3 regions of the Hamadaea sp. NPDC050747 genome follow, and region 3 is predicted to be linked to each of the others. Evidence: predicted binding sites of a transcription regulator. Region 3 holds the regulator's gene; each other region holds the start of a gene.
What was found. The regulator HrcA, encoded in region 3, represses chaperone genes, less so after heat shock. The targets are predictions, from matches to a motif close to GGTTNGCACNCTCNNNNNGAGNGTGCNAACC.

Region 1 (4,162 bases), on a different contig from region 3:
TGCGGGGGCCGGTGAAGACCGCGACCAGTTCGGCCAGGCCGACCGCGACGAGGGCGGCCGTGATCCCGGCGAGGGCGGCGCGAGTCTTCGTCATGCCCCCATTCTCGCTCCGATCCGCGGCGGCCGTCTCTTACGGAAGCCTTACCCCGAGTACGCCGAAAGGCGCCGCGGGCGAACCGCGACGCCTTTCGGGACCGAACCGGTCAGAAACCGGGACCGTGCTGGTGGCCGTGCCCGTGCGAGTGCCCGTGGCCGTTGGCCGGAGCCTCCTCCTTGGGCTTCTCGACCACGAGCGACTCGGTGGTCAGCAGCAGCCCCGCGATGGAGGCGGCGTTGACGACCGCGTTGCGGGTCACCTTCACCGGGTCGACGATGCCGGACTTGACGAGGTCCACATAGGAACCGTTCGCCGCGTCGAGACCCTCGCCCCAGCCGCTCTCGCGGACCTTCTGCACGACGACGTAGCCGTCGTGGCCGGCGTTCTGGGCGATCCAGCGCAGCGGCTCGTCGAGCGCCTTGCGGACGATCGAAACGCCGATAGCCTCGTCGCCCGACAGCCCGATGCCCTGGTCGAGGATGGTGGCGACCTGCGCCAGCGCGGCGCCGCCGCCCGGCACGATGCCCTCCTCGACCGCCGCCCGGGTCGCCGAGATGGCGTCCTCGATCCGGTGCTTGCGCTCCTTCAGCTCGACCTCGGTGGCCGCACCGACCTTGATCACCGCGACGCCGCCGGACAGCTTCGCCAGCCGCTCCTGCAGCTTCTCGCGGTCCCAGTCGGAGTCGGACGCCGCGATCTCGGCCCGGATCTGGTCGACCCGGCCCTTGACCTCGGTCGCCGAACCGCCGCCCTCGACGATCGTGGTGGCGTCCTTGTCGACAACGATCCGCCGGGCCTGGCCGAGCTGCTCCAGCCCGACGGCGTCGAGCTTGTAGCCCAGCTCGGGCGCGATCAGCTCGCCACCGGTCAGGATCGCCAGATCCTGCAGCATCGCCTTGCGGCGGTCGCCGAACGCCGGGGCCTTGACCGCGCAGACCTTGACGGTCTTGCGGATCGAGTTCACGACGAGCGTCGACAGCGCCTGGCCCTCGACGTCCTCGGCCACGATCAGCAGCGGACGGTTGGCCTGCACGACCTTCTCCAGCACCGGCAGCAGATCCTCGATGGCCGAGATCTTCTGCGTGGTGATCAGCAGGTAGGCGTCCTCCAGGACCGCCTCGCCCGCCTCCGCGTCGGTGGTGAAGTGCGGGGAGATGAAGCCCTTGTCGAACTGGAGACCTTCGGTGACCTCGAGCTCGGTCTGCATGGTGGAGCCGTCCTCGACGGTGATGACACCGTCACGGCCGACCTTCTCCATCGCCTCGGCGATCAGGTCGCCGATCGTGGCGTCCTGCGCCGAGATCGTCGCGACCTGGGCGATCTCCTGCCGGTCGTTCACCTGCACGGCCTTGCCGAGCAGTTCCTCGCTGATCCGGGCGGCCGCGGCGTCGATGCCCCGCTTGAGGCCCGACGGGTTCGTCCCGGCGGTGACGTTCCGCAGACCCTCGTGGACCATGGCCTGGGCCAAGACGGTCGCGGTCGTCGTGCCGTCGCCGGCGACGTCGTTCGTCTTGGTCGCGACCTCCTTGACCAACGCCGCACCCAGGTTCTCGTACGGGTTGGTCAGCTCGATCTCCTTGGCGATGGTCACGCCGTCGTTGGTGATCGTCGGAGCCCCGAACTTCTTGTCCAGCACGACGTTGCGTCCGCGCGGGCCGAGGGTGACCTTGACCGCGTCGGCGAGCGCGTCGACCCCGTGCTCGAGCAGGTGCCGGGCGTCGTCCGAGAAGCTCAGAATCTTCGCCATTCTCACTCCTTCATCGCGATGGCCCGGCTCCCCTGGAGTTCACTCAGGGTCGCCGGGCCATCGGCCGGGTCACTTCTCGATGACCGCGAGGACGTCACGGGCGGAGAGCACCAGGTACTCCTCGCCGGCGTACTTGATCTCGGTGCCGCCGTACTTCGAGTAGACGACGGTGTCGCCGACCTGCACGTCGACCGGGATCCGAGCGCCCTTGTCGTCGAAGCGGCCGGGGCCGACGGCGAGGACGGTGCCCTCCTGCGGCTTCTCCTTGGCGGTGTCGGGGATAACGAGCCCCGACGCGGTGGTCGTCTCAGCCTCGTTCGCCTGGACCAGGATGCGGTCCTCGAGCGGCCTGATCGCAACCTTCGTCGCGGTAGTCACGAGCATACCCTCCTGGGGTATCGGAAATCGCTGTCTCTCACCCTCCGCAGCGGCACCGTCGTCGCGGGTGCCGGACCGCTGTGGCTGGCTGGTGCCCTGGTGGCACTTGTCATTCTTAGCACCCTCAGCAGGAGAGTGCTAAACCGAAGGTTATGACGTGGCTAGCACTCAGTCAAGGAGAGTGCCAGTACGATCCGTGTCGTGGACTCCGAACAGCTCGCCGCGCTGCGCTCCCGGGAGGGAATCGCCGCGCTGGCCGCCGCGGAGGAGCTGGTCGACACCGATCGACTCGCCGCGATCAGCACGCTGCGCTCGCACGGGTACACCGCCGAGGTGGCCGGCGCGGCGCTCACCCAGGCCGTCCTCCGGGCACGGGCGGTGGCCAAGTTCGGCCCTTCCGCTTCGCAGATGTTGTTCACGCAGGCCGGCCTGGAGCAGGCGACCCGGCCGATCGTCGCCGCTCGGCGCGCCGCCCGGCTCGCCCAGGCGGGCGTACGCCGGGTGACCGATCTCGGCTGCGGGATCGGCTCGGACGCCATCGCGATGGCCCGGGCGGGAATCGCCGTGCACGCCGTCGACGCCGACCCCGTCACGTCGGAGATCGCCGCTTACAACGCCGGCGCGCTCGGCCTGGACATCGTGGTGAGCTGCGCCGACGTGCGCGACGTGCCGTTGCACGACGTGGGAGCTGCGTTCTGCGACCCGGCCCGCCGGCAGTCCGGGACCGGCGTACGCCGAACCCGGCGGATCTTCCGGCCCGAGGACTACTCGCCGCCCTGGGATTGGGTCGCGCAACTGCCCCGGCTGGTCGACTACACCGTGGTGAAGCTGGCCCCGGGCTTCCCCAGCGAACTGCTGCCCGACGACTGCGAACTCGAACTGACCAGCGTCGACGGCGACGTCGTGGAGGCCGCCGCCTGGTTCGGGCCACTGGCTCGCGTACCACGGCGGGCCTCTGTCCTCCGGCAGCGGTCGGTCCACGAGCTGACCGGGTCGGGCGCTGCGGCAGGACCGGTCGGCCCGGTGGACGAGTTCGTCTACGACCCCGACGGGGCGGTCGTCCGCTCGCACCTCGTGGCGGAGTTCGCCCGGACCGTCGACGGACACCTCGGCGACCCCGACATCGCGTACGTGTGGACGTCCGCTTTTCTTCCGACACCCTTCGGGCGCTGCTTCGCCGTCGACGAAGTGCTGCCGTTCTCCCTGAAGCGACTACGCGCAGCTCTCCGCGAGCGGGGCGTCGGACGGCTGGAGATCCTCAAACGAGGCTCCGCCCTCGACGTCGAACAACTCCGGCGTGACCTGCGGCTGTCCGGCGACGCCGAAGCCAGCGTGCTGCTGACGAAGGTGGCCGGGCGGCCGGTCGCGGTGATCGCTCACGCCGTCGCCCCGTCGGCGGCGGCGCGCTAGGCCGGTGCTCGCGGTGCTCGCGGTGCTCGCGGTGCTCGCGGCGCTCACGGCGTTCACGGCGTTCACGGCGTTCACGGCGTTCGCGTTATCCGGGATAACGTCCCCTTGCCGGGCGGAGAAGACCGCGTTATCCCGGATAACGCGCAGCGGAGCGCCGTTCTCTAAACTCGCGGTGTGGCAAGCCAAGGGACCCCGGCCACCGCGCTGCTGGCCAAGCAGAAGATCGCGCACACGCTGCACCCGTACGACGTCTCCCCGGACGCGCCCAACTATGGCGCGCTGGTCGCCGACGCGATCGGAGCCGATCCGGCTCGGGTCTTCAAGACGCTGGTCACCGAGGTCGACGGTGGACTGACCGTCGCCGTCGTCCCGGTCACCGGCGAACTGGACCTCAAGGCGCTAGCCTCGGCTGCCGGTGGGAAGCGGGCGACCATGGCCGACCGGGCGGTCGCCGAGCGTACGACGGGGTATGTCCGAGGCGGCATCAGCCCGCTCGGCCAGCGCAAACGACTGCCGACCGTGATCGACGC
Region 2 (4,162 bases), on a different contig from region 3:
GGGTGCCAGCGGGTCGTCACGACCGGGTCAACCCGCGGCACCGCGAGATGGTGACGCAGGGCCGCTGAGCAGGGCAGTCACCTGTCCGAATTCGGGTAGTGCGCAAGCGCACACTCTCAAGTATCGTGCGGTTCTGGCTGATGACATCGCTCGAACCGCATGGATCTTCGATGTCACCGCTCCGGCGGGCGAACGTCCGGCGGGGGTCTACGACAGACCCAGCACCATCGAAGTGAGGAAGTGTCACAGTGGCACAGGGCACCGTCAAGTGGTTCAACAGCGAGAAGGGCTACGGCTTCATCGCCGTCGACGGGGGTCAGGACGTCTTCGTCCACTTCTCGGCGATCGAGATGGACGGCTACAAGGCGCTCGACGACGGCCAGCGCGTCGAGTTCGAGATCGCGCAGGGCCAGAAGGGTCCGCAGGCCGAGAAGGTCCGGATCATCGCCTGACAACAAGGCTTCACACCCCGGCGGCGCCGGCTGGCGAGGCAATCCCCCCTCGCGAGTCCGGCGCCTTCCTCATGCCACTGCCCTCATGCCACTGCCCCTGATCCCGGTGCCCCTCACGGAGTGACAGATGACCGAGCAGCCGCCGCCCTCCGGTTACCTCCCGCCGCCTGCTGCCTTCGCCGCACCCGGCGGACAGTACCCGAATCCCTACGACCCCCTCGTGAACCCGCCGTACGCGGGCATCGGGGGCTGGTTCAACCGGATGTCGTCGGTGTTCCAACGGTCCTGGAAGTCGATCGCGGCGATCTTCGCCGTCACGCATCTGCTGCCCGCAGTCGGCATCGCGGTCACGACCGCGATCGGCACGGCACTGGTGCTGGTGCCGTGGCAGCAGCAGATGATCGAGGCCGCCGAGTCCGGTGAGGACCCCCGATTCGACACGTTGGTCGGCCCGTTCCTCGGACTCATGGGCGTCATCGTGGTCGCCGCCGTGCTCTTCACCGTCCTGCAGGCGGCCGGCTACGCGGCGGGCACCTATGTGGTGACCCGGGACGCGGCCGGCGCCCCGACCGCCGTCGCCGACGCGCTGCGGTACGGGTTCCGCCGCTGCCTCGGCCTGTTCGGCTGGACCCTCGTCACCGCGCTGCTGGTCCTCGCCGGGGCGATCGCCTGCATCCTGCCGGCGTTCTACGTGTACGCCGCCACCGCCCTGGTCGGCCCGATCTACCTCTTCGAACGGCGTACGCCGATCGGCCGGTCCTTCACGATCTTCAACAACAACCTAGGCCGGGTGCTCGGGCGGCTGGCCATGATCCTCGTGATCGTCATCGGTGGCTCGCTCGTGACGAGCACAGTGGAGAGCGTGCTGAACCTCGTCTTCGGCGGGGCCGGCTCGTTCAGCACCGACCCGGACGGGACGGTGCAGCTCGCCGGGCAGACGGGGATGTCGATAGCCGGCTCGGCGGTCGTGGCGGGCGTCGGAGCCGTCATCAGCCTGCCGTTCACCATGATCCAGTTCGTTGGGATCCTCCTCACGTACGCCGAACAGCGCGGGCACGAAGGGCCGGTGTCGGCGGGGTCGCTCGCCGCCGAACTCGACTGACCCCCGCTCGCTTCCCGCTCGCTTTCCCGCTCGCTTCCCGCTCGCGTTTCCGCTCGCGTTTCCGCTGGATCAGGGTTCTCGGTCGAATCAAGGGGCAAGATTCGACCGAGAACCCTGATCTTGTGCTGGCCGAGAGTGCCGCCGATGCGGCCGAGGTGCTGCTGGGACGCCGGTCCGGCCGCCGTTCTCAGCGGACTCGCTTGCACTCGGCTAGGGAGAGTGCTAAACAAGGTGTTGGCACTCAGCTTGAACGAGTGCCAACACCATGGAAACCAAGAGTCGGAGCGGTGGGGTCGCCTGACCGTCCTCCTGGCGAGGGCGTTCGGTGACCGGTCGTCGCGGGCTATCCGCCCGGCGAAGGTGTATCAGACAGGCGGCGTTTCGTGCCGAAAAAGGCGCGGAGTGCCGGGATTGTCCAGGAGGACATCGCCGTTATGGCCAAGATGATCGCGTTCGACGAGGAGGCGCGCCGCGGCCTTGAGCGGGGCATGAACACCCTCGCCGACGCCGTGAAGGTGACGCTCGGCCCGAAGGGCCGCAACGTCGTGCTGGAGAAGAAGTGGGGTGCTCCGACCATCACGAACGATGGTGTGAGCATCGCCAAGGAGATCGAGCTCGACGACCCGTACGAGAAGATCGGCGCTGAGCTGGTCAAGGAGGTCGCGAAGAAGACCGACGACGTCGCCGGTGACGGCACGACGACGGCGACCGTCCTGGCCCAGGCGCTGGTCCGCGAGGGCCTGCGCAACGTCGCGGCCGGCGCGAACCCGATGGCCCTCAAGCGGGGCATCGAGACCGCCGTCGCGTCCGTCGCCGAGGAGCTGGCCAAGCTCGCCAAGGACGTCGAGACCAAGGAGCAGATCGCGTCGACCGCGTCGATCTCCGCCGCGGACACGACCGTCGGCGAGATCATCGCCGAGGCGATGGACAAGGTCGGCAAGGAAGGCGTCATCACCGTCGAGGAGAGCAACACCTTCGGGCTGGAGCTGGAGCTCACCGAGGGTATGCGCTTCGACAAGGGCTTCAACTCGGCGTACTTCGCGACCGACGCGGAGCGCATGGAGGCCGTCCTCGAGGACGCCTACATCCTGATCGCGAACAGCAAGATCAGCAACGTCAAGGACATGCTGCCCATCCTCGAGAAGGTCATGCAGTCCGGCAAGCCGCTGGCGATCATCGCCGAGGACGTCGAGGGCGAGGCCCTGGCCACGCTGATCGTGAACAAGATCCGCGGCACCTTCAAGTCCGTCGCCGTCAAGGCCCCGGGCTTCGGCGACCGCCGCAAGGCCATGCTGCAGGACATCGCGATCCTGACCGGCGGCCAGGTCATCTCCGAGGAGGTCGGCCTCAAGCTGGACTCCGTCGGTCTCGACATGCTGGGCCGTGCCCGCAAGGTCGTCGTGACCAAGGACGAGACCACGATCGTCGAGGGCGCCGGTGACACCGAGCAGATCAACGGCCGGGTGAACCAGATCCGCGCCGAGATCGAGAAGTCGGACTCCGACTACGACCGCGAGAAGCTGCAGGAGCGCCTGGCGAAGCTGGCCGGCGGCGTGGCCGTCATCAAGGTCGGCGCGGCCACCGAGGTCGAGCTCAAGGAGCGCAAGCACCGCATCGAGGACGCCGTTCGCAACGCGAAGGCGGCCGTCGAGGAGGGCATCGTCGCCGGCGGTGGCGTCGCCCTCGTGCAGGCCGGCAAGAGCGCCTTCGACAAGCTCGACCTGTCGGGTGACGAGGCGACCGGCGCCAACATCGTCAAGGTGGCGCTGGACGCTCCGCTGCGGCAGATCGCCGTCAACGCCGGCCTCGAGGGCGGCGTGGTGTCGGAGAAGGTCCGCAACCTGGAGACGGGTCACGGCCTCAACGCCGCCACCGGCGAGTACGTCGACATGCTGAAGGCCGGCATCATCGACCCGGCGAAGGTGACCCGGTCCGCGCTGCAGAACGCGGCGTCGATCGCGGCCCTCTTCCTCACCACCGAGGCCGTCGTGGCCGACAAGCCGGAGAAGGCCGCTGCGCCGGCTGCTCCGGGCGGCGGTGACATGGACTTCTGATAGTCCTCTACGAACGGCCGGGACCTTCGGGTCTCGGCCGTTCGGCCTATTCGGAGGTCGTTCTCCGTGTCGCGTGACGATCTTGTCGCGCGCCGAACGACTAACTGCGGCGTTCTCCTTAGCCAAGCTAACGTGCGGGGATTCGTGCCACATCGGCACTGCTCAGCTCATGACTCGATCCGCGCCTGACGGTCCTCCGCCGGTGACGGATCGACGTCCAGCCGCCAAGGAGAACCCATGGTTCGGCCAACCAAGATCGCTTTCAGCGCGGTGACCGCGTTGGCGACGATCGCCTTCCTCACTGCCGGCTCGGCAGAGGCGGGTGTGACGCCTGCCCGCGTCGTCACCAACGTGACCGACGGTGGGACGGCGTACGCCGACGTCGTGACCGGCGAAGCGCTCGTCCAGCTCGTCGGTGACCCCCTCACCACCGCCGCCAAGACCAAACCGGTCAAGGGCAAGAAGATCGACTTCAGCAACGCCACCGTCAAGTCCGAGCGCGCCCGCCTTTCGGCGCTGCGCAACGACTTCAAGTCCTGGCTGCGGGCCAACGC
Region 3 (4,162 bases):
TCGGTGTCCAGCGTCTTTATGGTGAGCCGGGTCCCCAAGGCCGCCGCCGTCATCGGCACCGTCACCTTGCAGTGCAGGTCGTTGCCCTTGCGGGCGAAGACGTCGTGCGGGCGCTCGTGGATCTCGACGTAGAGGTCGCCGGGCTGGCCGCCGCCGGGGCCGACCTCGCCCTGCTGGGCCAGCCGGATGCGCATGCCGTCCTCGACCCCGGCCGGGATCTTCACGGTCAGCGTCCGCCGCGTACGCACCCGGCCCTCGCCGCCGCAGGTGGCGCACGGGTGCGGGATGGTCGTGCCGAAGCCCTGGCAGGCCGCGCACGGGCGGGTCGAGACGACCTGGCCGAGGAAGGTGCGCTGAACCGACTGGACCTCGCCCTTGCCGTGACAGATGTCGCACGTCACGGGATGGGTGCCGGCCGCCGTGCCGGCGCCCGAACAGGTCGAGCAGAGCACCGCGGTGTCGACGGTCAGCGGAGCCTCGACGCCGAAGGCGGTCTCCTGCAGTTCGAGGTCGAGCCGGATGATGGCGTCCGCCCCCGGCCGTACGCGTGGCCGCGGCCCACGCGCGCTCGCGCCGCCGAAGAACGCGTCCATGATGTCCTGGAACCCGACGAACGGGCCGCCGGCGCCGGGACCGCCGCCCATGCCGCCGCCACCGGGCGCGAGCGGGTCGCCGCCGAGGTCGACGATCTGTCGCTTGTGGTCGTCGGACAGGACCTCGTACGCGGCGTTGATCTCCTTGAAGCGGTCCTGCGCCTCGGGGTCCGGGTTGACATCAGGGTGGTATTGCCGCGCCAGCTTGCGATAAGCCCGCTTGATGTCGTCCGCGGTGGCGTCCTTGTGCACACCCAGGATGCCGTAGTAGTCCTTGGCCACGTGATCCTCTTCAGTTCTGTGCGAGTAGGTCGCCCACATACCGGGCCACGGCCCGGACGGTGGCGATCGTGCCGGGGTAGTCCATCCGGGTCGGGCCGAGCACGCCCATCCCGCCGACGATCTGCCCGCCCGGTCCGTATCCGGTGCTCACGATGGAGGTCGCGCGCAGATCGGCGTATTCGTTCTCGTCACCGATGCTGACCCGGGTCGACCCGGACTGCTCGCCGATCAGCTTGAGGAGGATGACCTCCTCCTCCAGCGCCTCGAGCACCGGCCGGATCGAACCGGCGAAGTCCAGCATGCTCGCGCGGGTCAAGTTGGCCGTGCCGGCCAGCGCGATCCGCTCCTCGTGCCGCTCGACCAGGGTCTCCAGCAGGATGCTGGCCAGCGTGGTCATGGCCGGGCGCAGGTCGTCGGAGACCTCCTCGACCAGCGTCTGGACCAGGGGCGGTGTCTGGGTCAGCGGCTGACCGCCGAGCTTGGCATTGATGATCCGGCGCAGCTCCAGCACGTCCTCGGCCGGCAGCGTGCCCGGGATGTCGACTTGGCGCTGCTCGACCCGGCCGGTGTCGGTGATCATCACCAACATCATCCGGGTGGTCGACAACGGGACCAGCTCCAGGTGCCGGACCTTGGACCGGGACAGCGACGGATACTGCACCACGGCGACCTGCCGGGTCAGCTGCGCCAGGAGGCGTACGGTGCGGTGCACGACGTCGTCGAGGTCCACCGCGCCCAGCAGAAAGCGCTCGATCGCCCGGCGCTCGGCCGGCGAGAGCGGCTTGATCTTCGACAGCCGGTCGACGAAGAGGCGATAGCCGGCGTCGGTCGGGACACGACCGGCGCTGGTGTGCGGCTGCCGGATGTAGCCCTCCTCCTCGAGGACGGCCATGTCGTTGCGGACGGTCGCCGGGGAGACGCCTAGCGAGTGCCGTTCCACCAAAGACTTGCTGCCGACCGGTTCCTGGGTCGACACGTAGTCCTCGATGATGGCGCGCAGTACGTCGAGCTTGCGATCGTCGAGTCCCACCGGCGCACCTCCCTGCCCTTCGCGGTCGGGCCCCCGGCCCTGGAGAGGGTCGGGCCGCGGCTCGATTCTGGCACTCGTACGCCGCGAGTGCCAGTTTACCGGGCGTTCGTCTCGCTCGGCGGGCTGCGGTATCGCCCCTTGGTCGTCATGGGTGACGAAGCCGCCGAAATCGCCCGGCCGCCCGTCTACCGGCGACGATTCACTGGACATTTGGCCGCCTTAGTGTCGCCAACCAGTCGAATGCGAGCTCTGGCGGATATTGATCTGTGGGCTTACCGTGTCGCGCATGAGTGAAACCCCCACCCCTCCGGGGACGCCGGACCCCGAGCCGCCGGCTGCCCCTCAATACGACGCGCCGCCGCCTCCCCCGGTGACGGGCTCCACGCCGCCTCCGCCGGTCGCCGGTCAGGTCGCGCCGGTCGGCTATGCGAACTCCGACGAAAAGACGTGGGCGCTCGTCGCCCATTTCGGTGGCGCCATCACGGGCTTCATCGCGCCGCTGGTCGTGTTCCTGGTCAAGGGCAACGAGTCGCCGACCGTACGCGCGCACTCGGTCGCGGCGCTGAACTTCCAGATCCTCTGGAACATCATCAGCTTCGTGTCGTACATCATCGCGACGTGCCTCGGCTGGCTGATCCTGCCGCTGGTGCTGTTCCTCGTCCCGGTCTTCCCGTTTGTGATCGCGATCATCGCCGGGCTCAAGGCGAACGAGGGCCAGCTGTACAAGTACCCGGCCACCATCGAGCTGATCAAGTAAGCAGCTCGCGGATGACCGCATCCGCCAGGAGACGGCCGCGCAGGGTCAACATCGCGCGGCCGTCGGCATATTCGACATCGTCGAGCAGACCATCGGCCCGCGCGCGCTCGGCTGCCGCCGGACCGTCGTCTCTCAGCTCGGCGAGCGGATAGCCGTCGCGCAGTCGAAGCCGCAGCATCACGTCCTCGACGTACTTGTCGGCGTCGCTCAGCAGCTCCCGGCCGGCCCCGGGCGATTGACCGTCCGCGAGCAGCTTGGCGTAGTGCGCCGGGCGTTTGACGTTCCACCACCGGACTCCGCCGACGTGTGAGTGCGCGCCCGGCCCGACCCCCCACCAGTCGCCGCCGGTCCAGTAGAGCAGGTTGTGCGCGCAGCGGGCCGCCGCCGAGGCCGCCCAGTTCGAGACCTCGTACCAGCCCAGGCCGGCTCCGCTCAACGCGTTCTCCGCGGCCAGGTAGCGGTCTGCGGCCACGTCGTCACTGGGCATCGGCACCTCGCCCCGGCGGATCCGTGCGGCCAGCCGCGTCCCGTCCTCCACGATCAAGGAGTACGCGCTCACGTGGTCGACCCCGGCGGCGACGGCGGCCTGCAGCGAAGCCTCGAAGTCGTCCGCGGTCTCGCCGGGCGTCCCGTAGATGAGGTCGAGGTTGACGTGCTCGAAGCCCGCCTCGCGCGCCTCGGTGGCCGCGGCGGTGGCCCGGCCCGGCGTGTGGCGACGATCCAGCACCCGCAGCACGTGCGCGGCGGCCGACTGCATGCCCAGGGAGATCCGGGTGAAGCCGGCCTTCCGCAGCCGAGCCAATGAGGCCGGGTCGACGGACTCGGGGTTCGCCTCCGTGGTGACTTCGGCTCCGGGCGCGAGGCCCCAGGTCCGGTCGACGGCGTCGAGGAGCCGGGCCAGGTCGTCTGGAGGAAGCAGCGTCGGAGTGCCGCCGCCGACGAAGACCGTCCGAACCGGCCCCGCCTCCGGCAGTACGCGTCGCGCCAGCTCGATCTCGGCCAGCGCCGCGCTGACGTAGTCGCCCTGCGCCAGCCCGCTCTCGGTCGGGGTGTACGTGTTGAAGTCGCAGTAACCACAGCGGCTAGCGCAGAACGGGACGTGGAGGTAGACGCCGAAGTCACGCTCGCGTACGCCGTCGAGCGCCGTCGCGGGCAGCTCGCCGGAGGTCGGGACGGGCTCACCGTCGGGCAGCGTGGCTGGCATGAGTACCAGTCTGCCCCAGCGCTGGACTTGAACGACCGTTAACCTGACGGGCATGGCTCTGATTCAGGCGGTGCACTCCGGCGGGGTGGCCACCATCACGCTCGACAGCCCGGCCAACCGCAACGCGCTGTCCCTCGCCCTGCTGGCGGAGATGACGACGGCCCTGGACGCGGCCGCCGCCGACGACGGCGTACGCCTCGTCGAGCTGCGTCACACCGGTCCGGTGTTCTGCTCGGGGGCCGATCTCAAGGAGACCCAGGCCGGCGACGGCGACGGTTTGCCGGTCGCCCGCCTCG

Region 1: the regulator HrcA is predicted to act here: its motif matches at 2,336-2,366, upstream of groES (co-chaperone GroES).
Region 2: the regulator HrcA is predicted to act here: its motif matches at 1,752-1,782, upstream of groL (chaperonin GroEL).

What each region holds. Positions count from the first base shown of each region.
Region 1 covers NZ_JBFAHM010000003.1:125,074-129,235, reverse strand. The annotation lists gene AB0H43_RS07000 (molybdopterin-dependent oxidoreductase) at 1-94, opposite strand, end outside; gene groL (chaperonin GroEL) at 204-1,844, opposite strand; gene groES (co-chaperone GroES) at 1,914-2,228, opposite strand; gene AB0H43_RS06985 (methyltransferase domain-containing protein) at 2,424-3,632, shown strand; gene ybaK (Cys-tRNA(Pro) deacylase) at 3,807-4,162, shown strand, end outside.
Region 2 covers NZ_JBFAHM010000014.1:67,556-71,717, forward strand. The annotation lists gene AB0H43_RS30400 (serine hydrolase) at 1-41, opposite strand, end outside; gene AB0H43_RS30405 (cold-shock protein) at 249-452, shown strand; gene AB0H43_RS30410 (hypothetical protein) at 580-1,554, shown strand; gene groL (chaperonin GroEL) at 1,989-3,608, shown strand; gene AB0H43_RS30420 (S8 family serine peptidase) at 3,846-4,162, shown strand, end outside.
Region 3 covers NZ_JBFAHM010000025.1:33,671-37,832, reverse strand. The annotation lists gene dnaJ (molecular chaperone DnaJ) at 1-875, opposite strand, end outside; gene hrcA (heat-inducible transcriptional repressor HrcA) at 886-1,905, opposite strand; gene AB0H43_RS37870 (DUF4870 domain-containing protein) at 2,192-2,662, shown strand; gene hemW (radical SAM family heme chaperone HemW) at 2,655-3,866, opposite strand; gene AB0H43_RS37860 (enoyl-CoA hydratase-related protein) at 3,919-4,162, shown strand, end outside.